One region of the Neobacillus sp. GCM10027624 genome, then DNA from elsewhere that is predicted to be linked to it. Evidence: riboswitches for the same ligand, from Rfam matches in the RefSeq annotation. Region 1 holds a riboswitch; each other region holds the start of a gene.
The links. Region 1 has a riboswitch for lysine ahead of ACFQZ9_RS13625 (ABC transporter substrate-binding protein). Riboswitches for the same ligand answer to the same signal wherever they lie in the genome.
Positions count from the first base shown of each region.

Region 2: another riboswitch for lysine. It lies ahead of ACFQZ9_RS17145 (aspartate kinase); the one in region 1 lies ahead of ACFQZ9_RS13625 (ABC transporter substrate-binding protein).
Region 3: another riboswitch for lysine. It lies ahead of dapA (4-hydroxy-tetrahydrodipicolinate synthase); the one in region 1 lies ahead of ACFQZ9_RS13625 (ABC transporter substrate-binding protein).

Region 1 covers NZ_JBHTHD010000008.1:488,922-496,666, forward strand. The annotation lists gene ACFQZ9_RS13610 (hypothetical protein) at 1-206, opposite strand, end outside; gene ACFQZ9_RS13615 (amino acid ABC transporter ATP-binding protein) at 410-1,132, opposite strand; gene ACFQZ9_RS13620 (amino acid ABC transporter permease) at 1,129-1,767, opposite strand; gene ACFQZ9_RS13625 (ABC transporter substrate-binding protein) at 1,839-2,618, opposite strand; lysine riboswitch at 2,710-2,891, opposite strand; gene ACFQZ9_RS13630 (M20/M25/M40 family metallo-hydrolase) at 3,077-4,726, shown strand; gene ACFQZ9_RS13635 (hypothetical protein) at 4,777-5,076, opposite strand; gene cuyB (cysteate racemase) at 5,114-5,839, opposite strand; gene asnB (asparagine synthase (glutamine-hydrolyzing)) at 5,886-7,745, opposite strand, start outside.
Region 2 covers NZ_JBHTHD010000011.1:191,003-198,747, reverse strand. The annotation lists gene srtD (class D sortase) at 23-628, opposite strand; gene sdhB (succinate dehydrogenase iron-sulfur subunit) at 755-1,516, opposite strand; gene sdhA (succinate dehydrogenase flavoprotein subunit) at 1,538-3,289, opposite strand; gene ACFQZ9_RS17155 (succinate dehydrogenase cytochrome b558 subunit) at 3,345-3,953, opposite strand; gene ACFQZ9_RS17150 (YslB family protein) at 4,405-4,860, shown strand; gene ACFQZ9_RS17145 (aspartate kinase) at 4,951-6,174, opposite strand; lysine riboswitch at 6,283-6,465, opposite strand; gene uvrC (excinuclease ABC subunit UvrC) at 6,531-7,745, opposite strand, start outside.
Region 3 covers NZ_JBHTHD010000012.1:25,049-32,793, reverse strand. The annotation lists gene msrA (peptide-methionine (S)-S-oxide reductase MsrA) at 1-283, opposite strand, end outside; gene ACFQZ9_RS20990 (sensor histidine kinase) at 424-1,683, opposite strand; gene ACFQZ9_RS20985 (response regulator transcription factor) at 1,693-2,364, opposite strand; gene ACFQZ9_RS20980 (RnfABCDGE type electron transport complex subunit D) at 2,456-3,283, opposite strand; gene ACFQZ9_RS20975 (FAD:protein FMN transferase) at 3,284-4,165, opposite strand; gene ACFQZ9_RS20970 (FMN-binding protein) at 4,169-4,645, opposite strand; lysine riboswitch at 4,848-5,028, shown strand; gene dapA (4-hydroxy-tetrahydrodipicolinate synthase) at 5,158-6,027, shown strand; gene ACFQZ9_RS20960 (sirohydrochlorin chelatase) at 6,116-6,844, opposite strand; gene cobA (uroporphyrinogen-III C-methyltransferase) at 6,864-7,643, opposite strand.

The sequences.
Region 1 (7,745 bases):
ACGACAGGGAATAAAAGATTGATTTCATACCAGGTCTTGCCATCTACAGATTCCATTGGCTGACACTGCTTAACATTCGCTTTGGGATATCTTTTTTTTACTAATGAAACTTCATCCTGTGAAAGCCTTAATTCACGGAAATTGACTCCATCCGCAAAAGACCTCGATAAAAACTCTTCAAACTTCTCCATTTCTTTAAAAATCATCCTTTTCTCACCCTCCATTTTGACTATTCAAATGGCTAATCACGACATCACTTTCGGCATCGTATTAACGTAGAAAAGGAAGGATCAGTGCTATTTTTCTGATTTTTGACATTACTTTTTTTTATTTAACCTCATATTATATTTATTACGTTCTTTTTTAGATATGCAAATTAAAAAAATTGCCCCCAATAGGGGCAATCTCATTATAATATCTTGTTTAAAAATCGCTGGGTCCGCTCATGCTTTGGATTTGAAAAAATTTCATTTGGAGACCCTTCTTCAATGATATTCCCATCTGCCAACATGATAATCCGGCTTGCCACTTCGCGTGCAAATCCCATTTCATGGGTGACAATCACCATCGTCATGCCTTCTTCAGCTAATTCCTTCATTACCTGAAGGACTTCACCAACCAGCTCCGGGTCAAGTGCAGAGGTTGGTTCATCAAAAAGCATCACCTTTGGTTCCATCGCCAATGCCCTGGCAATTGCAACACGCTGCTTTTGCCCGCCTGACAGCTGATCCGGATAAAAATTAGCCTTATCGGATAATCCAACCTTTTTCAAAAGATTCAATGCCTTAGAAGTTGCCTGGGCCTTCGTTTCTTTTTTCACATAGATTGGCGCCTCGATGATATTTTCAAGCACGGTTTTATGAGGAAACAGGTTAAAATGTTGAAAAACCATTCCGACTTTTTCCCTTATTTTATTGAGATTGGATTTCCCATGGTCAACCTTTTCCGAATCAATGATAATCTCGCCATTATTCGCGGTCTCCAAGAAATTCATACAACGAAGCAGTGTACTTTTTCCAGAACCACTAGCACCAATCAGCACGACAACCTCTTTTTCTTGAACCTGCAAATTAATATTTTTTAAGACTTCTAGTTCACCGAAGGACTTGGATAAATGTTTAATTTCAATCACGCTACTGCTGCCTCCTTCGGTTTACTGACATCTAGCTTCCTCTCAACCCGGTTTGCTAACCATGTAAAGATTAGCACAATGATTAAATAATAAAAACCGACAACGAAATAAGTTTCAAACGGCATATAGTTTTCACCTTGTACCGTCAGTGCCGTATTGAATAGGTCTGTAACAGAAATATAGGCGACCAATGATGAATCCTTTAAGCTGATAATAAACTGATTGGCGAGTGGAGGAATCGAACGCTTGAAGGCTTGTGGGAAAATAATTCTCCTCATTGCAAGCGGCAACGGCATCCCTAACGACCTCGCCGCTTCCATTTGACCGCGGTCAATGGACTGCACCGCTCCCCTGAAAATTTCAGCAATATAAGCACCGGTATGAATACTCAATGCCAACGCGCCTGCGGTAAAGCTGTCCAGCGTGACCATATTGGCAATTCCATAGTATAAAAACATGATTTGAACAATTAACGGTGTACCACGGATAAGGCCAATATAGATGTCTGCCACGCGGTTTAACAGTTTTATAGAGGAAATTTTAAATCCGGCAAAAATCACTCCAATAATCATGGCAAACACTAAAGAAATAACCGTAATCGAGATGGTCATCCAGGTGGCCTTCAAGAAGGCCATACCATTTTCACTTAAGATCCCCGTCACATTGTGTAAAAATGTCAATGTTACAGCCTCCCTAAAAAGCTTTTTTATTTTTCTAAAAGATTTTCATTGAACCATTTCTTACTGATCTTTTCATAGGTGCCATCCTTTTGCATGTCAGCAATGGCTTTGTTGATTTTATCTGTGAGCGCCTTGTTTCCTTCCGTTACCGCTACACTAACACGGTCCTCATTTAACAGGTCACCAACCGCTTTAATTTTTAAATGCTTTTCATTTTTGGCATTCAAACCAACAATTTTATCCGTGATCACTGCATCAATACGGCCTAACGCTAAGTCTTGAAGGGCGTAAACATCACTTGGATAGCCCTTTACCTTATCGGATAATTTAACCGCCATATCCTTCCATGTGCTGGATTGGATCACTCCGATGGTTTTCCCTTTTAAATCGTCTTTTGATTGAATAGCATTATTGCTGTCTGCAACAAAAACTTGCGCGCCTGATAAATAGTATGGGTTTGTAAAATCAACCTGCTTGTCCCGCTCAGGTGTTGCGGTCATGCTTCCGATAATGGCGTCATACTTGTTTGCTTTTAATCCTTGAATAATTGTTTCCCATGGGTTCGTTACAGGGTTTGCCTTTAAACCGATTCTTTTTGCAATTTCGTTCCCAATTTCCACATCAAATCCAGACAATTTCCCATCCTTTTTAAAGTTTAATGGCGGATATAAACCGCTCATCGCAAAGGTTAACGAGCCATCCTTTACTAGTTTTAAGTCAGAACCTTTTGCTGTAGCCGTTTCGTTATTTTGCTTCGTTCCGCATGCTGATAAAACAAATACAAGCGCAACTGTTAGCAGAATCATTATTCTTTTCACAATATTCCCTCCTTTAAATTAAAAAAGGCACCGCCATATTCTTATGACGGTGCCTGGCACACCCTCATCTTTAAGCTTTGAAAAAGATAGTTCTCCACAATTCACTAAATTGTGACAGTTCTGCCCCTGTTTGAGTGCAGACCCAGCCTCCTGAAACTAGTGATTTCAGTGACTTCGGCGATTATTCCTTTTTCCTATTTTCATAGATTTCACTAAATCTCCAATAGGATACTCTTAAAAATCGCGACCTCTACCCCATCTCAAAACTTGAAAAGATGAGGATTTATTATTTTATTTTTCAAATAACAGTTTTTAGTATAGCGAAATAATATGATAAAATCAATAATAAATATTCAAAAAATATTATATTAATAAACTACTTGACGCCAAAAATCTTTAGGTATACATTTTTGTAAAAACATTTTATTCAAAAAGGGGAATGTACCATGCTTGAAAGCCGGGAAGCGGTTCTTGCTTTAACCACTCAGCTCGTGAATGTAGAAAGTATCGTTAATACAGCTGGCGAGAAGGCAATTGCCAATTCATTATATAAAATTATCGCAGATCTTCCTTATTTCTCCAAAAACACATCCTACTTGACATTAGAGAAGACAATTAATGATATTCATGAACGCTACAATGTGCTGGCCTTTGTGAAGGGAACAAAAGGTACAAGCAATCGAACGGTTATTTTAATGGGTCATATTGATACGGTAGGAATCGATGATTTTAATCAATTAAAGGAGCGCGCGTGTTTTCCTGATGAGTTAATGGAAGCACTAAGGCAGGAAGAGCTCCCTGTTTCTGCAAAAGAACATTTGGAATCCGGGGACTGGCTGTTTGGACGTGGCGTCCTTGATATGAAGAGCGGTGTCGCCAGCCATCTTTATCTTTTACAATACTATTCAGAGCATCCTGAGGAATTGGACGGAAATCTTGTCTTTTTAGCAGAATGTGATGAGGAGGACAGCTCCCACGGTATTTTATCTGCCTTAAAAGTATTAAAAAATTGGAAGGAGGAACATGACTTTGATTATGTTGCGGCCATTAATTCCGATTTCGTATCGCCCCGCTATGCTGGTGATATAAACCGCTATATTTATAAAGGCACGGTTGGGAAGCTCCTGCCATCGTTTTTTATCACAGGCGCTGAAACCCATGTCGGCTCCTGCTTTGAGGGCTTAGACCCGAACTTTATTGCGGCAGAACTAACCAAACAGATTAATTATAACCCTGAGCTTTGTAACGAGGCATTTGGGGAGACGACGGTACCGCCTGTTTCCTTAAAGCAAACCGACCTTAAACCATCCTATACCGTACAGACCGCCCTATCTGCATATGTTTACTACAACTTTTTTATCCACTCATGGTCTCCAAAGGATGTGCTGGAAAAGTTAAAGGAGCAGGCACTAATTGCCTTTGAAAGGGCACTTGCATCTTTTGATGAACGCTATAAACGTTACAGTGCGGCGAGTGGCGAGCCTTATGTAGAACTGCCATGGGCACCTCGAGTGTTTACATACGAGGAAATGGAACAAATGCTTATAGCGGAACATGGGGATGCGTTCGTTCGTCATATGAATGAATTTAAAGAGACATTGTTGCAAAATCAAGAACTTGATACGCGGATGTTTGCGGCAAGAGTAGTGGAGGAAGCCTGGAAATGGATGAAGGATAAAAATCCTGCCATCATTCTGTTTTACTCTTCACTGTATTCCCCGAGAATCGAATTAACAGGGAAAACAAGCCGTGAGCAGGCCTTGATTGACGCCTTGGATGAAGCAGTGCAGGCGGTACAGCCTATCTATCAGCACCCAATTGTGACAAGGAACTTCTTCCCGTATATTTCAGATATGAGTTTTGTTGCTTTAAGTGATGATCAAGAGGGAATTAATGCCGTTTCGAAAAATAATCCCGGTTGGGGAACCAAGCACTATGTAGAATATCAGGATATCCGTGAGTTAAATGTTCCTGTTATCAATATTGGTCCTTATGGGGTGGATGCCCATAAAAAACTGGAACGAATGGAAATGACCTACTCCCTAGAAGTCGTACCAAACTTAACCAACCTCGTTATCAGCAGGCTCTTGGCATAAATAAGAAAACACCTAGCCCATCATCCTGTGGCTAGGTGTTTTTATATCGATTATCCCTGTGTAACCAATGCCTTTTTCAATGCTTCCACTTCTTGCTTTAACCGTTCATTTTCCTTTTGAATGTCTTCAAACTTCGATTCAGCATCGTAAGTGGGCAATATATTGACTTCATACCAGGCTTTATTATCCTCGGATTCCAAAGCAGTGCTCTTCAAAACACTGGCGTTTGGATACCTTCTTAGTAAGTAATCTACTTCCTCGTCAGATAATCGCAGCTCGCGAAAACTTACCCCGTCCGAGAACGACTCTGCTAAAAACGTTTCTAATTTTTCCATTTCAGTTGGTGCCATGAAAATCCCACCTTCCGCTCCGTAGCATGCAAATCTATTAAGAATACACAGCTGCACTATTTTGTTTTTTCGAGGTACCGCCTGAAAGGGTAATGGACTGTTCAACGAGAACCTCCAATGCATCTACACAGTACTGCGCTGCCTCATCACCAATCCTTACACAAGATAGCTCCGTACAGGCAAGAACGACACAGTTACATCCTTCATCAAAAATAAGCTGATGGATCATCTCTTCGAGCTCCAGCGGGTCAATCATTTTGTCCGCCTTTATGCTGTAAATAATGTCCATCGTCTGTTTTTGGACGGCTTCACTCGGAACATACATCTGCATCTTGTATTTGCTGGATTCTTTTTCGTAAATACCGCTGCTGATCGTTCCTTTTGTTGCTAACAGACCCACCTTAGCGTTTTCACCGTATTTTTGATAAATCGCCTTTAGCGTTTCATCAACCATATGAATAATCGGAATCTCTGTCATGGCCTGCATTTGATCGTAAAAATAATGGGAAGTATTACAAGGAATCGCGATATGAGAAACACCGGCAAACTCCAATAGTTTGAAGTCCTTTTTCACTGCATCTAAAAATAAATCATCCCGGCCATTTAAAATGGCTTCGGTACGGTCCGGTAAGGTGGCGTGATTCAGGATCATGATATCGATATGGTCTTGATCCCGATCAGCGACTGTATTTTCAACCACCTTATCGAAAAATACAGAGGTAGCCTTGGGACCCATTCCACCGATTACACCTAAACTTTTCATTCAACCACCTTCCATTTCTTGAAAATTATCGATCCGTTAAAAAAGATTAAACCGTAACCAACTCGTCGGCTTGTTTTGCGCTCTGTGAAGGGGCTTCCGACTCTAATTCTACGAAAAACTTTTTATACCAAACTAGGAAAACATATGCTGTCCAGATATAACGTGCATAGTTGTGTCTGTTATGGTAATGGTCGTCCAAAAATTTCACCAATTCATCAGTGTTAAAGAATTCTTTGGCAATATCGGACTGAAAACTTTCTTTGACCAAATTATAATACTTTTCTTCACGCAGCCAATAGCGGATTGGCACAGGGAAGCCGACCTTTGGACGATTAGCCCATTCTTCCGGCAATACTTCCTTCGCTGCAGTACGCAGTGCATATTTCGTATTTTCCTGATTCACACGAAGCGGTGTAGGAATGTGTGAAGCCATTCCCATCACTACCTTATCCAAGAACGGAACACGGAGCTCAATCGAGTGCGCACAGCTCATTTTATCTGCCTTTAACAGAATATCGCCAGGAAGCCATAGCTTCAAATCAAGATATTGCTTTTTCGTTACATCATCTTTATTTTTCACTTTATTATAGACTTTTTGTGTAATGCTTCGAACGGAAGGACCCTTCTTAAAGTCATCCTTTAATACTTTTAAAGCATCATTTTCATCCCAAACCTTTGCTTCGCCAATGAAGGTTTCCTCAACCGTTTGGCCGCCTTTGACAAGGAAGCCCGTAATGCGGTTCTGCGGTAATGCCTTTGCCACATTTGAAGCCGCGCGGCGGAGGGCAAATGGAATTTTTTCATATTTCGCCATTGCTGGTGTAGGGCGGTACCACTCATAACCACCGAAAATTTCATCGGCACCTTCACCAGACAACACGACAGTAACATGCTTACTTGCAAGCTCTGCCAAGAAATATAACGGTACAGAGGACGGGTTGGATTGCGGTTCATCCATATGGTATTGGATCGTTGGCAGCTTCTCAAAGCATTCATCTGCATTAATAACAGATTTATGATTTTCAATTCCAAGAATATCTGATAAATCCTTGGCAAGATTGGTTTCGTTGAAGATTCCCTCATGGTCCTGGAAGCCAACAGAGAAAGTTTTATTTGGCTTTAACAGGGAAGTGATGTAGCTAGAATCAATCCCGCCGGATAAAAATGAGCCGACTTTCACATCACTAATCTTATGGTACTTCACGGATTCTTCGACTGTGGTTTTTATTTTTTCCACATAATGCTCTAAACTGTCTTGATTTTCATCAAAGTTAACATCCCAATAAGACTTGATGTCGGCCTTACCATTTTTATAGATCATGTAATGGCCAGGCTTTAACTTGAATACACCTTTAAAGAAGGTTTCATCAAGTACAGAATATTGGAACGTAAGGTATGGTTTAAGGGCATCCTTGTTTAATTCCTTTTTAAAGGATGGATGCTTTAAAAATGCTTTAATTTCCGAACCAAAGATAAACGAGCTATCTGTTGTGTTCTGTGTATAGTAAAGTGGCTTGATACCAAAGAAGTCACGTGCTAAGAACATCTCTTGTTTTTTCTGATCCCAGATCGAGAAGGCAAACATTCCTCTCACTTTTTGCAGTAAATCAACGCCATACTCTTCGTAGCCGTGTAGGATAACCTCACTGTCGGTATGGCTTCTAAATTGGTGTCCTTTTGCCACGAGGTCCTTGCGAATTTCTTCAAAGTTATAAATTTCCCCGTTAAAAATTAGCACCACGCTGTTATCTTCATTGTACATTGGCTGACTTGCTTCCTCAGATAAGTCGATAATCGAAAGTCGTCTAAAGCCAAAGGCTACACGCTCATCGGTAAACACACCGCCGCTGTCCGGTCCGCGGTGGATGATCGTGTCCATCATATTATTCACTGTCGTTACTTTATC
Region 2 (7,745 bases), on a different contig from region 1:
TCCGATAATGATCCGGAACTTTTTACGATTTAGGCTTGGCATAAATGATATATCGTTTTGGAGCATTTCCTACATAACTGAAAGGATAACACGTGGTCAAAATCAATTCCTCATGTTTATTTTGCAAAGTAATAATGCTAGTGTCATCTGCTTTAACAATTTTCATATGGGTGATTTCATATTTAAAATTACCCTTTGAATCGTTTACCTTTAAGGTATCGCCTTTTTTTAATTCTCCCAGATGGCGAAAAACGGTATCTCGATGTCCTGATAAAACAATCTGCCCGTGATTACCAGGCAGATAGGAACCTTTATAATGACCAACCCCTTTTGCCAGATCATCGGGGTCTGTTCCTTCAACAATCGGTAATTCCGCACTGATTTTAGGGATAGAAAGCAAGCCAATGGTATCGCCAATATTCGGAGCTTTATTTTTTTTGCTAACTTTAAGTTTATTTTTCCCATTAGATTTTTGATTTGAATCAATTGGCTGCTGTTCTGAGACGATTTCTTTTGCCTCTTTAAGTGATGCCTTTGTTTGCATTTTTACATCAATAAACTGCCAAACTCCAATCCCTATTAAAATAAGACCGACTAAAATAAACAGTAGTGGAATCTTTGACTTCACCTTTACCGTACCATCCTTTTTCAAATTTCCTTCATTATAACAAATGGAGGATGATAAAAACTCGTATTTGGAACGAAACATAAAAAAACCTTCCTTTCCGTTAAGAAAAGAAGGCTTTTAATTTGATTAATCGTTGTCGCTTCCAAAGAAGTTTCTGAATGATTGCATGGTAGCGTCACGGTTAACAGCTGCGATTGAAGTAGTGATCGGAATCCCTTTCGGACAAGATTGCACGCAGTTTTGTGAATTACCACAGCCTTGCATTCCGCCATCTTCCATAAATGCATTTAAACGCTCAGATTTATTCATCGCACCAGTTGGGTGAGCATTGAACAAACGAACTTGGTTAAAGGCAGCAGGACCCATAAAGTTTGTTTTGCTATTCACATTTGGACACGCCTCTAAACATACACCACATGTCATACATTTTGAAAGTTCATATGCCCATTGACGTTTTTTCTCAGGCATACGTGGTCCAGGACCTAAATCGTACGTACCATCGATTGGAATCCAAGCCTTTACTTTCTTTAAGGAATCAAACATTCTGCTTCGGTCAATTTGAAGGTCACGCACAATCGGGAAAGTACTCATTGGTGCCAAACGGATTGGCTGCTCTAATTTATCAACAAGCGCCGAACAAGCTTGGCGCGGTTTACCATTGATAACCATTGAACACGCACCGCATACTTCTTCAAGACAGTTCATTTCCCAAGTAATTGGGGATGTATCCTGCCCTTTTGCAGTGACAGGATTTCTGCGAATTTCCATTAACGCCGAAATAACGTTCATATTCGGACGGTATGGAAGTTCAAACTCCTCCTCAAAAGGAGCAGAGTCTGGAGTATCCTGACGGGTTATTATAAATTTTACTGTTTTTGTTTCAGCCATTTTTTCCTACTCCCCTTTCAATTAATGCTTTTTAGTATAGTCACGTTCACGTGGAGCAAGCAGCGAGATATCAACATCTTCATAATGGAATGCCGGAGCTGAAGAAGCGTCAACAAAATTCGCCATTGTCGTTTTTAAGAATTCCTCATCATTACGTTTAGGGAAATCCGGCTTGTAGTGAGCACCACGGCTCTCATTACGGTTATAAGCCCCAAGTGTAATAACACGAGCCAATTGAAGCATGTTCTGTAATTGACGTGTAAACGCAGCCCCTTGGTTGCTCCATTTAGCTGTATCATTGATGTTGATTTTCTTGTATCGCTCTAAAAGTTCTTGAATTTTTTCATCTGTTTTTAACAATCGATCATTGTAACGAACAACTGTAACGTTATCAGTCATCCATTCGCCAAGCTCTTTGTGAAGAACATAGGCATTTTCATTTCCGTCCATTGACATAATCGCATTCCATTTTTGCTCTTCCTCTTTAACTTTACGATCAAATACAGAAGAAGAAATAGCATCAGAACTCTTTTCAAGTCCCCCAATATAGCGAACAGCGTTAGGACCGGCAACAGAACCACCGTAAATAGCAGATAGTAATGAATTCGCTCCTAAACGGTTAGCACCGTGCTGTGAATAATCACACTCACCTGCTGCAAATAAGCCAGGAATGTTTGTCATTTGGTCATAGTCAACCCACATACCGCCCATTGAATAGTGAACGGCAGGGAAAATTTTCATTGGAACTTTGTGCGGATCGTCTCCGACAAATTTTTCATAAATCTCAATAATTCCGCCTAATTTCACATCTAATTCATGTGGATCCTTGTGTGATAAATCAAGGAAGACCATGTTTTCCCCATTAACTCCTAGTTTCATATCCACACAGACATTGAAAATTTCACGTGTTGCAATATCACGTGGTACAAGGTTTCCATATGCAGGATATCTTTCTTCAAGGAAATACCAAGGTTTACCGTCTTTATAAGTCCAAATACGACCGCCTTCTCCACGAGCTGATTCACTCATGAGACGAAGTTTATCATCACCAGGAATTGCAGTTGGGTGAATTTGAATCATTTCACCATTTGCATAGGAAACACCTTGTTGATATAAAATTGACGCAGCAGAACCAGTGTTAATAACAGAGTTTGTTGATTTACCAAAGATAATCCCAGGGCCGCCAGTTGCCATAATTACGGCATCAGCCACGAAAGATTTAATCTCCATTGTTTTTAAATTTTGAGCAGCAATTCCGCGGCAAACGCCTTCGTCATCCAATACCGCACCAAGGAATTCCCATCCTTCGTACTTTGTAACCAAGCCCTCTACCTCATGGCGGCGAACTTGTTCATCCAACGCATAAAGTAGCTGCTGACCAGTAGTTGCACCGGCAAATGCTGTACGGTGATGCTGTGTTCCACCGAAGCGGCGGAAATCAAGTAATCCTTCAGGGGTACGGTTAAACATAACTCCCATTCGGTCAAATAAGTGAATAATACCAGGCGCAGCTTCACACATTGCCTTAACCGGAGGCTGATTTGCTAAAAAGTCTCCGCCATAAACTGTATCGTCAAAGTGAATCCAAGGAGAGTCGCCTTCCCCTTTAGTATTTACTGCTCCATTAATACCGCCTTGGGCACAAACAGAGTGAGAACGTTTCACCGGAACTAGAGAAAATAACTCTACCGGTGTACCCGATTCTGCCACCTTAACGGTTGCCATCAAGCCAGCTAAACCACCACCGACTACGATCACCTTACCTTTACTCATCGTGACTCACTCCCTAATCCTAAATCCAATATTTTTCCGTTCATTAATTTGTTGATCACACAAATGCTAGAAGCGCTTGAATTCCAATAATGGAAAGCAACACGAACACGATCAAAGTCACATATGTAGAAATGACTTGAGAACGTGGTGAAATTGTAATTCCCCAGCTTACCATAAATGACCATAAACCATTTGAGAAGTGGAAAATGACAGAAAGAACTCCCACTAAATAAAAAGCAAACATGAATGGTGAAGATAAAATATCAGCCATCATTTGGAAATTAAGCTCAGCTCCAAATGCCTTGGCGATCCGTGTTTCCCATACATGCCATGCAATAAAGATCAGGGCAATCACCCCTGTTATACGCTGCAGAATGTACATCCAGTTTCTGAAGTACCCCATTCTGCCAACATTGCTTTTTGATGTAAAGGCAATATATAGGCCATAGATTGCATGAAATAATAATGGCAAATAAATTAATACCCATTCTAGAACGATAAGGAATGGAAGATCCTCCATAAAATTTATTGCTTTTTGAAAGGATTCTGCTCCGCCCGTAGCGGCATGGTTGACTACTAGATGCACGATAAGGAACAAACCAATTGGAATGACCCCTAGCAGCGAGTGTACTCTTCGTGAAATAAACTCTCGATTTCCCGCCATAATTTACCCCCCTTAAATAATAAGAATGATGTTAAGTTTCCTTCCTTTTTATAATCCATTTAAAAAGAAATTTCAACCTAGCATCACTATGACAAAATTGTGACATGTCCATTTTACTCCTGTCGACAAAGAGCGTCAAGAAACCGTATACAGAATTATTTTTTAAAAATACAATTTTTTTTACGATTTTGATAGTAAAAGAGAATGCTAAGCGCTTACATTTTTGAGGTTTATTTTGGAAGCGTTTCCATTATAACTACATTTTATTTATCATTATGTAAAGGATAGAAATTAAAGTAAAAAGGTAATATAGTTATGATGGTAAACAAAAAAAGTATAGTGACATAACAATCCTTGCAATTGGATTCTTTAACCGTTTTCTAATCTAAAATTCAGTAATGAAATTTAACCAATATTGTATATAATAGAATGGTAGAAAGAGGGGATACTATTGAACGATAGTACGGCAGTTAATTTAAACACGCAATCAGATGAGACGAGAACCGTGTCGATTTTTGGATATGAGCTAATCCGAGAAATTCTTTTACCCGAAATTTTAGGAAAAGACACTCCTGAAATATTATATTGGGCAGGAAAACGATTAGCGAGAATGTACCCTTTAAATCATTATGATGAACTGATTGAGTTTTTCGAGAGGGCTTCATGGGGACATTTAACGATTAAAAGTGAGAATAAGGATGAAATGGAGTTTGAACTCATTAGTCCACTAATTGTTTCCCGAGTGAAATCAAAAGCTGAATATTACTTCCAGCTCGAGGCCGGTTTCCTTGCCCAGCAAATCGAACTTCAGAAAAAGGTCATCGCTGAAACCTTCGAACATCCTGTAAAAAAATCCAACAAAGTCCTCTTCACCGTAAAATGGGACAAAAAAGATACCCTAGACTAAAAAGTGACAGGCACTATGTGAAGAATTCACATAGTGCCTGTCACCGTTTGTGGACAAATTACTTGTTTTGTCCGCCTCAGACGGACATTGTTATTCTGTTACGGCGGATAGTTCGAAGGCGTTGTGAAGTGCTTGGACGGCTTTTAGCATATTTTCTTCTTCGACAACTGCTGACACCTTAATTTCTGAGGTGCTGACCATTTTTACTTGAATTTGATTGGAAGCCAATACTTCAAACATTCTGGCAGCAACCCCCGGATTGGAAATCATTCCTGAACCGACGATAGATACCTTGGATAATTGGTTCTCTGCATCAATTTGCTCGTAGCCTAGCAATTCTTTATGATCCTCAAGAACTTTTAAAGTTTCCATTAAATCTTCTGTTTTGATGGAGAAAGAAAGATTTGCAGCTCCTGCCTCTGTTGTACTTTGAATAATAATATCAACATTGATATGATGCTGTGCAAGTGTTGTAAAGATGGTAGACAGGCTTGTTAATGAATTCGCCAGACCTAATACCGTTACTTTCGTAATTTGATCCTCAAATGCGACACCGCGGACTACTAGATTTTGTTCCATTGTTGCTTCCTCCTCAATGATTGTTCCTTCAATTTTCTCCATACTTGAACGAACTTCAAGCCGTACCTGATAATTCTTCGCAAACTCGACAGCCCTTGGGTGGAGTACACCGGCACCTAAATTGGCAAGTTCAAGCATTTCATCATAAGAAATAGACTTCAACTGACGTGCTCCTTTAATATACCTGGGATCAGTCGTATATACCCCGGTTACATCTGTGTAAATATCACATCGATCCGCTTTTAGTGCAGCTGCCAATGCGACTGCCGTAGTATCAGAGCCGCCACGCCCTAGTGTGGTAATCTCGCCGCTTTCGGTAATGCCTTGGAAACCGGCAACGATGATAACCTTTCGATGTGACAATTGGCTTTCAATTGCCTCCGTTCTAACATCGGTAATTCGGGCATTTCCGTGAACAGGTTCCGTAACAATTCCGGCCTGCCAGCCTGTAAAGGAAACAGCCTCAAGTCCTTTTTGATTTAATGCCATCGATAATAAGGCAATCGAGACCTGCTCCCCCGTTGTAAGCAGCATATCCATCTCCCGTTTACTTGGCTGTGGAGAAATTTCTTTAGCTAATTTTACAAGCTGGTCTGTTGATTTTCCCATCGCGGAAACAACCACCACCACTTGGTTTCCTAATATCGTTTCATCTTTCACTCGTTCCGCCACATTCATGATTCTTTCAACGCTGCCAACGGACGTTCCCCCAAATTTCTGTACAATTAAACCCATTTTTTCCCCTTCTTCCTGTAAGGCTATGTAGTTCTGAAAAACAAAAAAAGCAATGAGAAGAGTATCTCATTGCTTTGGGAACACAAAAAAAGTATTCTTGCGTTTACAATGTAAGATAGCTCTCCAAGACCTACTATTAGTCTTGACAATCCAGTATTTATTCAACACAGGACCAGCAAAGAAAGAAATGAGACTCTCTTCACTTCGGCGAACATCCCCTTTCATGATTCTTCCTTGAAGCTCATCCTTCTCAGAACCACTACTCTTGAAGCTCGCACCTCTACCTACACTTTACGTTGATAAAGTGTTATTAAATTTTCACTCATTATAGCATAGGACTATTCTTCTGACAACGGTCAACTTTGAAGTTTTTTCATTAATTCTTCAGCAACATTTACCGGCAGGCCAGCTTCAATAAGTTCCTCAAGATTAGCTTCTTTCATTTTTTTCACGGAACCAAAATGCTTTAATAACATTTTTTTCCGCTTCTCTCCAATACCGGGGATATCATCGAGCAGCGATTGAAAAGCTGTTTTGCCACGGATCTGGCGATGAAAGGTAATCGCGAATCGGTGAACCTCATCTTGAATTCTTTGCAGCAAATAAAACTCCTGACTGTTCCTTGCAAGCGGGACTATTTCAAGTGGATTCCCGTACAACAATTGAGATGTACGGTGTTTTTCATCCTTCACTAGGCCGGAGATTGGAATATCGAGACCAAGTTCATTTTCTAATACATCTCTAACCGCCTCGACATGTCCCTTCCCGCCGTCAATGATGATTAAATCCGGAAGTGGAAGCTCTTCCTTTAAAGCCCTTGCATATCTTCGTCTTGTAACCTCGCGCATTGACTCATAATCATCAGGTCCCTGAACGGATTTAATTTTATATTTACGGTATTCCCGTTTGTTTGCCTTTCCATCGGTAAATACGACCATTGCCGACACCGGGTCCGTCCCTTGAATATTTGAATTATCGAAGGCTTCAATCCGATGCGGCGTATAAATTCCAAGAAGATTTCCAAGGGTCTCTACAGCCTTAATCGTTCTCTCTTCATCTTTCTCAATCAATGAAAATTTCTCATTCAAGGCAATCTTAGCATTTTTAATCGCCATTTTGACGAGATCCTTTTTCTGCCCGCGCTGCGGTTTTAACACCTTTACTTCAAGAAGTTGTTCAGCCATTTCCAGATCAATTTCATCCTGAATTAAAATTTCCTTTGGCTTAAAATGATTGGTCTTCTGATAAAATTGACCCAGGTAAGTGAGGATTTCCTCCTCTGGTTCATTGTAAATCGGGAACATGGATACATCCCGCTCAATGAGTTTCCCTTGCCTGACAAAGAAGACTTGGACACACATCCAGCCCTTATCAACAGCATAGCCGAACACATCACGATCCGTAAAATCAGTCATCGTGATTTTTTGTTTTTCCATAATCGTTTCAATATGGATAATTTTATCGCGGAATTCTTTTGCACGCTCAAAATCCAATTCTTCCGCCGCTGCGGTCATTTTTTCAGTAAGATCTTTTTTGATTTCCTTATATCCGCCATTTAAAAAGCGCGTAAT
Region 3 (7,745 bases), on a different contig from region 1:
GATCATTAAACTGCCCCTCCGCATCAGTCGGATCGATTTGCTGCCAAAACAGCTCAAGTAGCTTTTTATAAGAAAAGACGACTGGATCAAACGTAATTTGAACCGCCTCATAATGACCTGTCGTATTAGAACACACCTCTTGATACGACGGATTTTCAGCATGTCCCCCCGTATACCCCGAAACCACTTCCCTAATTCCTGGCTGCTCATCAAACGGCGAAACCATACACCAAAAACACCCGCCAGCAAACGTTGCAAGCTCGAATTGATTCTTCAATCCCATCATTCCTCCATCTTTATTACATTATCATCATAAAATGTACGAACATAATTGACCCTCTGATCCTATTTTATACCAATGTTTCATTGCATCTAAAAGGATCGCAAAAAAAAAATAGGGTGGCAGCACAACCCATATTACTATCACAAGAAGTTTTCAGGTTTATTTCTTAGTGGGAAGCTTACGAAAACACGTGTTCCCTCGCCTTCTTTGCTCATAATTCGAATTTTTCCAGTATGTGATCGAACAATCCAATTGGCAATCGAAAGCCCTAAGCCTGATCCCTCTAAATGACGAGTTCTGGATTTATCCCCACGGTAGTAACGGTCAAAAATATAGGGGAGATCACTTTTTGGTATCCCAATCCCAGTATCCGCTACCTCAATAGCAGCACGTGAATTTTTCACATCTGCTTTAATAGTGATAACTCCATTCTCTCCCGTATACTTAAGGGCATTGTCTAACAGAATGACAAACAGCTGTTTCAGTCTCTCTTTATCCCCTATCATTTTGATTGGAAAGACTTCAGCGATTATCTGTATATTTTTTTGACTAGCCAGCGCTTTAAAATCTTTAATTACATGCTGAAGAATCTCTTCCAGCATAATAGTCTCTTGGATCAACTGGATCTGGTCCGTGTCAGACCGAGCTAATGTCAATAAATCAGAAGTCATTTTTGACATGTAGTGAATCTCTTGAATCGCCTGGTGAATGGTCTCGCTTTCCTGTTCAATCGTATAATCCGGATGACGAAATAGGTGTTCAAGATTTAATTTCATAACGGAAAGAGGTGTACGCAGTTCATGAGAAGCATCTGCAACAAACCGCTGCTGTTTTTCCCAGGACCTCTTGATGGGTATTAAGGCCTTATTAGCTAGATAGAGCCCAGCTAGTGCGGCAATAAACACACTTAATAAGGACCCAAAGCTAATGACCACCAATAAATGATCCAGCATTTCATTTTCACGTCTCAGATTATAAACAATTTGAATATGCTGGACTGGTGAATATTCCCCATTCTTTGGTTCAGCCATCGTGATGACACGATAGGATTCTGCTCCAATCGCTACCGTTTGAAGACCTTTCTTCTTTAATAAAGGTGAAAAATGAGCCGTATCCTTTAAAGAGAGCGTACTCTCCGGTATTACCTGGTAAAGTTTATTTCCCTTCTTCCAAAGTAAATAAACTAACCGATGGTTCTCTTCACGCTCTGGACTTAATTCCTTGCCGAGTTTCTCTCTCTCTCGCTGCAAATGATTTCGCTTTTCTAAAACGGTCTGATCCACCTGATGGTATAAACTATAATGCGTATAAAAATAAATAATGGCCCCAAAAGCATTTTGAAGGATAAAAAATACAAGTGCATTCAGGATAACGAGCCTGCGTCTAGTTTTTTTAAACATTGCTCTACCTTACTCCTTTAACATATACCCTACACCCCTTATGGTCCGAATCAACCGCTCAAGCTCAAAAGGGGCCAATTTTTTCCGTAAATAATGGATGTAGAGTTCAACAATGGCGTCTGTCGTTTCACTCTCTATTCCCCAAACTCTTTGATAAATCTGATCCCGGGTTAGGATTTGCTCTTTATTTTGTATAAGGTAAAAAAGAAGTTCATATTCTTTAATCGTTAACTTTAGAGCCGTTTCATGTATATAACCCTCATGCAGGTTGGTGTCTAAGAGAACGGGGCCATAGGTCATCCTTCCTTCGATTCCTATTTTCCCAGACCGTCTAAGTAAAGATCGCACTCTCGCTAAAAACTCTTCTGTAGCAAAGGGTTTGACAATATAATCATCCGCACCAAAGTCAAGACCCTTTACCTTATCTTCAATCCGATCCTTTGCAGTCAGAAATAAGGTCGGGGATTGATTGCCTTCACTCCGCAGCTTTCTCATCACCGCGTATCCATCCATCATTGGCAGCATAATATCCAGCGTGATCAGATCGTACTCACCGGTCGAAGCCATAAAATACCCTTCTTCCCCGTTTTCAGCCTGGTCCACTTCGTACTGTTCTTCCTCTAATATTCTAGAAATGATCCTTCTTAAAGGTCCATCATCTTCTATGACCAATACACGCATAGATGCCTGCCCACTCCCTTTCTTTTTATCCTGCATAGTTTGTCCCAATTATTTCAATATTTTAATCACGAAGCAAAGAATATAGCTAGCTTTACAATTTACTAACTGCCCTTTGTGTTTTTGTAACTTGCCTCATGGCGGATGCTTTTGAGGTAGAACGTTTATTCCAATAGTTATAAAAATTCCCGGCAAATAAGCCGATAAATAAATAGGTTAGTCCGCCGAAAAGGCCATATATAATAACCCCTGAAACGGCAGCAAGTACCCCAAAGTAGATTTGCTGCTTATATTTTGCCGGTGAGGTTGGCGGATCTGTGAGCATGAAAAAGGCGAAAAATAAGGTCGCATTGATAAATGGCGGACGAAGAGCATCTGCCGCATCTCCTATACTTATTAAACCAAGTATAAGCAGTAATACAAAAAAGGTCCCTAAGAATGAAAATACCTGTGGAAATTTATTAACTCGTTCAGTTACAAAATACCCGCCAATTAAAAGAAACAAAATAGTCCAGGCAGGAAGATCCCCAAAAGCCCCCCACCAGCTTTGGCCTATTTGAAAAATAAAAATCGATAACAGTAAACCGAAAGCAGCAGGATTAACGATTGGTTTTTTCTTATAAACGAATAGATGCTTGGACAAGATGGCGAGAATCGCTGTCCCTGCCACAACCATCCCAGATGTCGTAAAACTTAAGATAAGTGAAATGATTAAGGCTGTTATTACTGTACTGTCCTTGCTGCTTCTTCTATCCATAATTCTACATAGGATATTATCTACAAAGATTGATGCCACAATAGCGATCATACTGTTCTCTATCCCCAGCATACTTTTTGACCCAATAGATGCGATGAATAGATAAAAAACCATGGCTGTCGCGACATAGCCCTTTGGTGTTTTGAACCACTTTTTCCCTGACACTTAAATCCCTCCAACTTTATTAATCTGTAATTCTGATGTGATAAGGATCCCTTTTAAAGCTAAATGTTCGATTAATTGTTTTCCTTTTTTTACTCCAAGTAAAAAGGAGGCTGTTGAAAAGGCATCTGCCATCATTGCAAACGGTGCGATGACACTGCAGCTAATCCATTCATTCGGGGAGCATTTTGTTTTTGGATTTACCAAATGATGTGAATCTGACTTATCTGGATTTCTGCGTTCATAGCTGCCAGATGTACAGACGGCTTCGTTTGATATCTCTATCGTTTCAATGATGGAATCCTTTTGGTACGGATGCTGGATTCCAATTTTCCATTTTTCCCCGTTGTCATCCACACCGAATGCAAATAAATCGCCTCCAGCGTTAATGACAAATCCCTTAAATTCCTTTAATTCATTAGCAGCCAGATCAATTGCGAACCCTTTTGCAACAGCTCCAAGATCAATGACCATCGGCTTTTTTAAAGTTACTGTATGATTGTACTGATCTAGTTCGATATCATGATAAGAAACCGAATCAGAAGAAACACTTTTCATCATCTGTCCAGAAATATAGTGTCGATTAAATCCATTCATTTCCATCACCTTTCCTACCGTCGGGTCAAATAGTCCATCCGTTAATTTAGCCATTTCAATCGCAATATAAAGAGGTTCAAATAGAAAAGGACTGATTTTTACTGGTACTCCGATAGTCTCACAAGCTCGTATTAGCTCACTTGATGAGCTGAAACGGCTGCATGCTTGTTCTACATGCTGAAATGCCTCAAAGGCACGAGTTATTTTTGCTTCCGTCTCTTTCTTCGACTTATTTGAAACGACCTTTATGTCAACAACAGTATCCATGTACAATTTTGTTTTTTTCATAGATTATCCTTTCACGTTATGGGCTTGGGAAAGTGCATCCATCACAGCGTCCTCAAAAGCCTGTGTACTATAAGTCGCCCCAGAAACATTATTCACTTGGGCACTTTGTTTTTGCACTACTTCATCAGGCAGTCCTACTATGTCACTTTCTGAATAATGCATTGCAAAATGGCTAATCTCTACGGTGGTAATTTTGTCATTCTTAATTGTGACAGCTACATCAATAAATCCTCGCCGATTCGTACCTGTACCTGTAAACGTCCCATCCTTATAGATCCCTTTATTTTGCTTGCTCTTTTGTTCGCCGACCTTTTCATTAGAGTGATTTATTGTAATATGCCTAGCTTGAACATTAGCTGCAATATGGTGTAACGGCTGATCAATAGAAGCCTGCGTCTCTGTAGTAACAAATCCAGCAGCATACACCGCTGCAACAGCTGTAGAACAAAGAACAACCCACTTCTTATCCATTTTCTTCATAAAAAATCCTCCTAACCAATTCCTCTATTCTCGGACAGTATAGCCAGTCAATCTTAGAATTTTCTTAGAATCTTTTTGATCGACAAAATTCGGGCGCTGACAGGCACCACCCGAATTTTGTCGACCTTGTCCCCTTGAATTTGAAGGGGAAATCTGATATATTTAGTGTTAATTAAATATCTTCTTACTTCAAACCTTTTGAAGTGAGGATAGAGGCGCAAAGACCATTAGTACATAGTTGGAGGATAATGAGGTCCTGGGATGATTATGGAAAGGGGAATTTGCCGAAGCTTATAAGACTCTCATTTGTCTTGGAGCTGGTTCTGCTATTGAATAAATACAGAACTGTCATATAGGGAACTATATGGAGGGCTATCTCACGCACGGGAACTTGTTTTTTATTTATGTTTCTATTGCAGCAGCGAGCCTTCGTTGCTGCTTTTTTGCGTTGACTTGGAATGTCCTTAGCCACCTCTAATTTATAAAAAAAATAATTTAAAGGGTGAGGAAAAATGAATTTTGGCCAAGTTTTAACTGCTATGGTTACGCCATTTGATCATGAAGGCGAGATTGATTTTAACGCAACAAGAACATTAGTAAATTACCTAATTGAAAATGGGACGGATGGATTGGTAGTCGTTGGTACCACTGGAGAATCTCCTACATTAACCACGGATGAAAAAGTTGAATTTTTTAAGTTTGTTGTGGATGTCGTAAACGGCAGGATTCCTGTCATTGCCGGAACAGGTTCGAATAACACGAGGGCTTCAATTAGTTTAACAAAACAGGCTGAAGCAGCGGGTGTGGATGGGATTATGCTCGTGGCCCCATACTATAACAAGCCATCACAAGAGGGTTTATATCAACACTTTAAAGCTATTGCCGAGTCCACAGCATTACCGATTATGCTCTATAATATTCCTGGGCGAAGTGTGGTCAATATGTCCGTTGAGACAATTGTTCGTCTTTCCCAGATTCCAAATATCGTAGCTATTAAAGAAGCTAGCGGCAATTTAGACGCCATGGCAGAAGTGATTAGCCAAACACCGAGTGATTTCACTTTATACAGTGGTGATGATGGTTTAACCATTCCGGTCTTAGCAATCGGCGGTGCAGGAATTGTTTCCGTTGCCTCCCATATCATTGGAAATGAGATGCAGGAGATGGTCAATCTCTTTAAAAGTGGTCATGTCCAAGAGGCAGCTGCAGCGCATCGCAGACTACTTCCAGTCATGAAAGCATTATTTGCTGCTCCAAACCCAACACCGGTCAAAGCAGCCCTTAATCTAAAAGGTGTCAACGTTGGCGGCGTCCGTCTCCCAATGGTCCCACTAACCGACGAAGAAACCAACACACTACAAAGTATTCTACAGCTTGTTTAAATTTCAATACAATAAGGAAAGGCACCTCCCAAATTTGGAAGGTGCCTCTCTTATTGTGTTTCGACAAAATTCGGGTGGTGCCTGTCACTCACCGAATTTTGTCGAATCCGTTGACCACAATGTCTTCAATTACTCGATGCCGGCTTAGTTGGCCTGTACAGATGATTTCCTGGTCTTCTGTTTGCTTTTTGCGAATCATTTGGTTGATTTCGCCTAAAAGTAGTCCGGAGAATAAAAGATAGGGAATGACAATAACTCTCCCCGATCCTGCCTCCAAGACCGCCTCAAACCCTTGCTCCAGCCTCGGTTCTGCAGCCGCGAGGTAACAAACGGACACCTGATCCGTTTGGAGCCGTTCTTGGATTCCATTGGCAATCAACTCAAACGCAGTGCCGATGCTGGGATCGCTGCTGCCCCTGCCAACTATTAATAATGAATCCTGTGAAGTGACCTCCCCAGCAACCCCTCTTGCTAGTTCAGCAATCGCATCGAGAATTTCATCCTGCACGCCAAACGGATTCCTTACCTGCACTTGGACCTCTGGATACTGTTTGCCTAATACGAATAGTGCATTCGGAATATCTTCTTTAATATGACCAGCTGCTAAAAGAAAAATCGGCACCACGGTAATCTCCGATGCACCTTTTTCCACACATCTCCTAAAGCCTTCTTCAATAGAAGGATCGGTTAATTCCAAAAAACTGATTTCCTGAATCGGGACATCCACACGTTCTATTACCCTATTCAAAAAGGACTTTACCTCTTCGGCTCCCTTTTTTGATCTTGTTCCATGGCAGATATAAAGAATCGCTTTCATGCAGATTGCTCCTTTCCGCTTACCCTTGAACAACTGGTAAATGAGGAACGATTTCTTCCTCGAACCAGTTCAGTCTATCATGTAAGCGGACAACCTCGCCAATCACAATCATGCTTGGGTTTGCAATTTTTGCATCCTTAACACGCGCTTCAATCGTGCCAAGGGTTCCAACTACTGTTCTTTGATCGCTTAAAGTGCCCCAGTGAACAAGAGCGATTGGTGTGTCAGCAGACTTTCCATTCTCCACCAATTGCTTAACAATCGTAGGAAGGTGGGAAACTCCCATATAAACACATATTGTATCGACCGCTTTCGCTAAATGGGCCCACTGATGCTCTGCCTCTTTATCACCAGCAGCTTGATGTCCGGTAATAAAAGCAAAGCTTTTACTCAATGTACGATGGGTAACCGGTATGCCAGCATAGGCGGATGCTGCAATTCCAGCGGTAATGCCAGGGACCACTTCAAACGGCACAAGATGTTTCACACATTCTTCTGCTTCTTCCCCGCCTCGTCCAAAAACGAACGGGTCGCCTCCCTTTAAGCGGACAACCGTATAGCCTTTTTTCGCATATTTGACCAAGAAGTGATTAATTGTTTCCTGCTTCATTGTATGGTAATTCGGAAGTTTGCCGCAGTATACCAACTGCGCATCTGCTTTTGCATGCTGAAGGAGCTCCGGATTTACTAACCGGTCATACAAAATCACATCAGCCTGCTGCAGGCAGCGTAATCCTTTTACTGTAATTAGATCTGGATCACCAGGACCCGCACCAACTAAATAGACTTTGCCAACCATGAAATCCAACATCCTTTCCCTATGCCTTTTCTGTAGTACTTGCTGTTATTGATGATTCGCTGATAAATCGCCTTGCTTCGCTGATAAACCTCGTAAATTCGC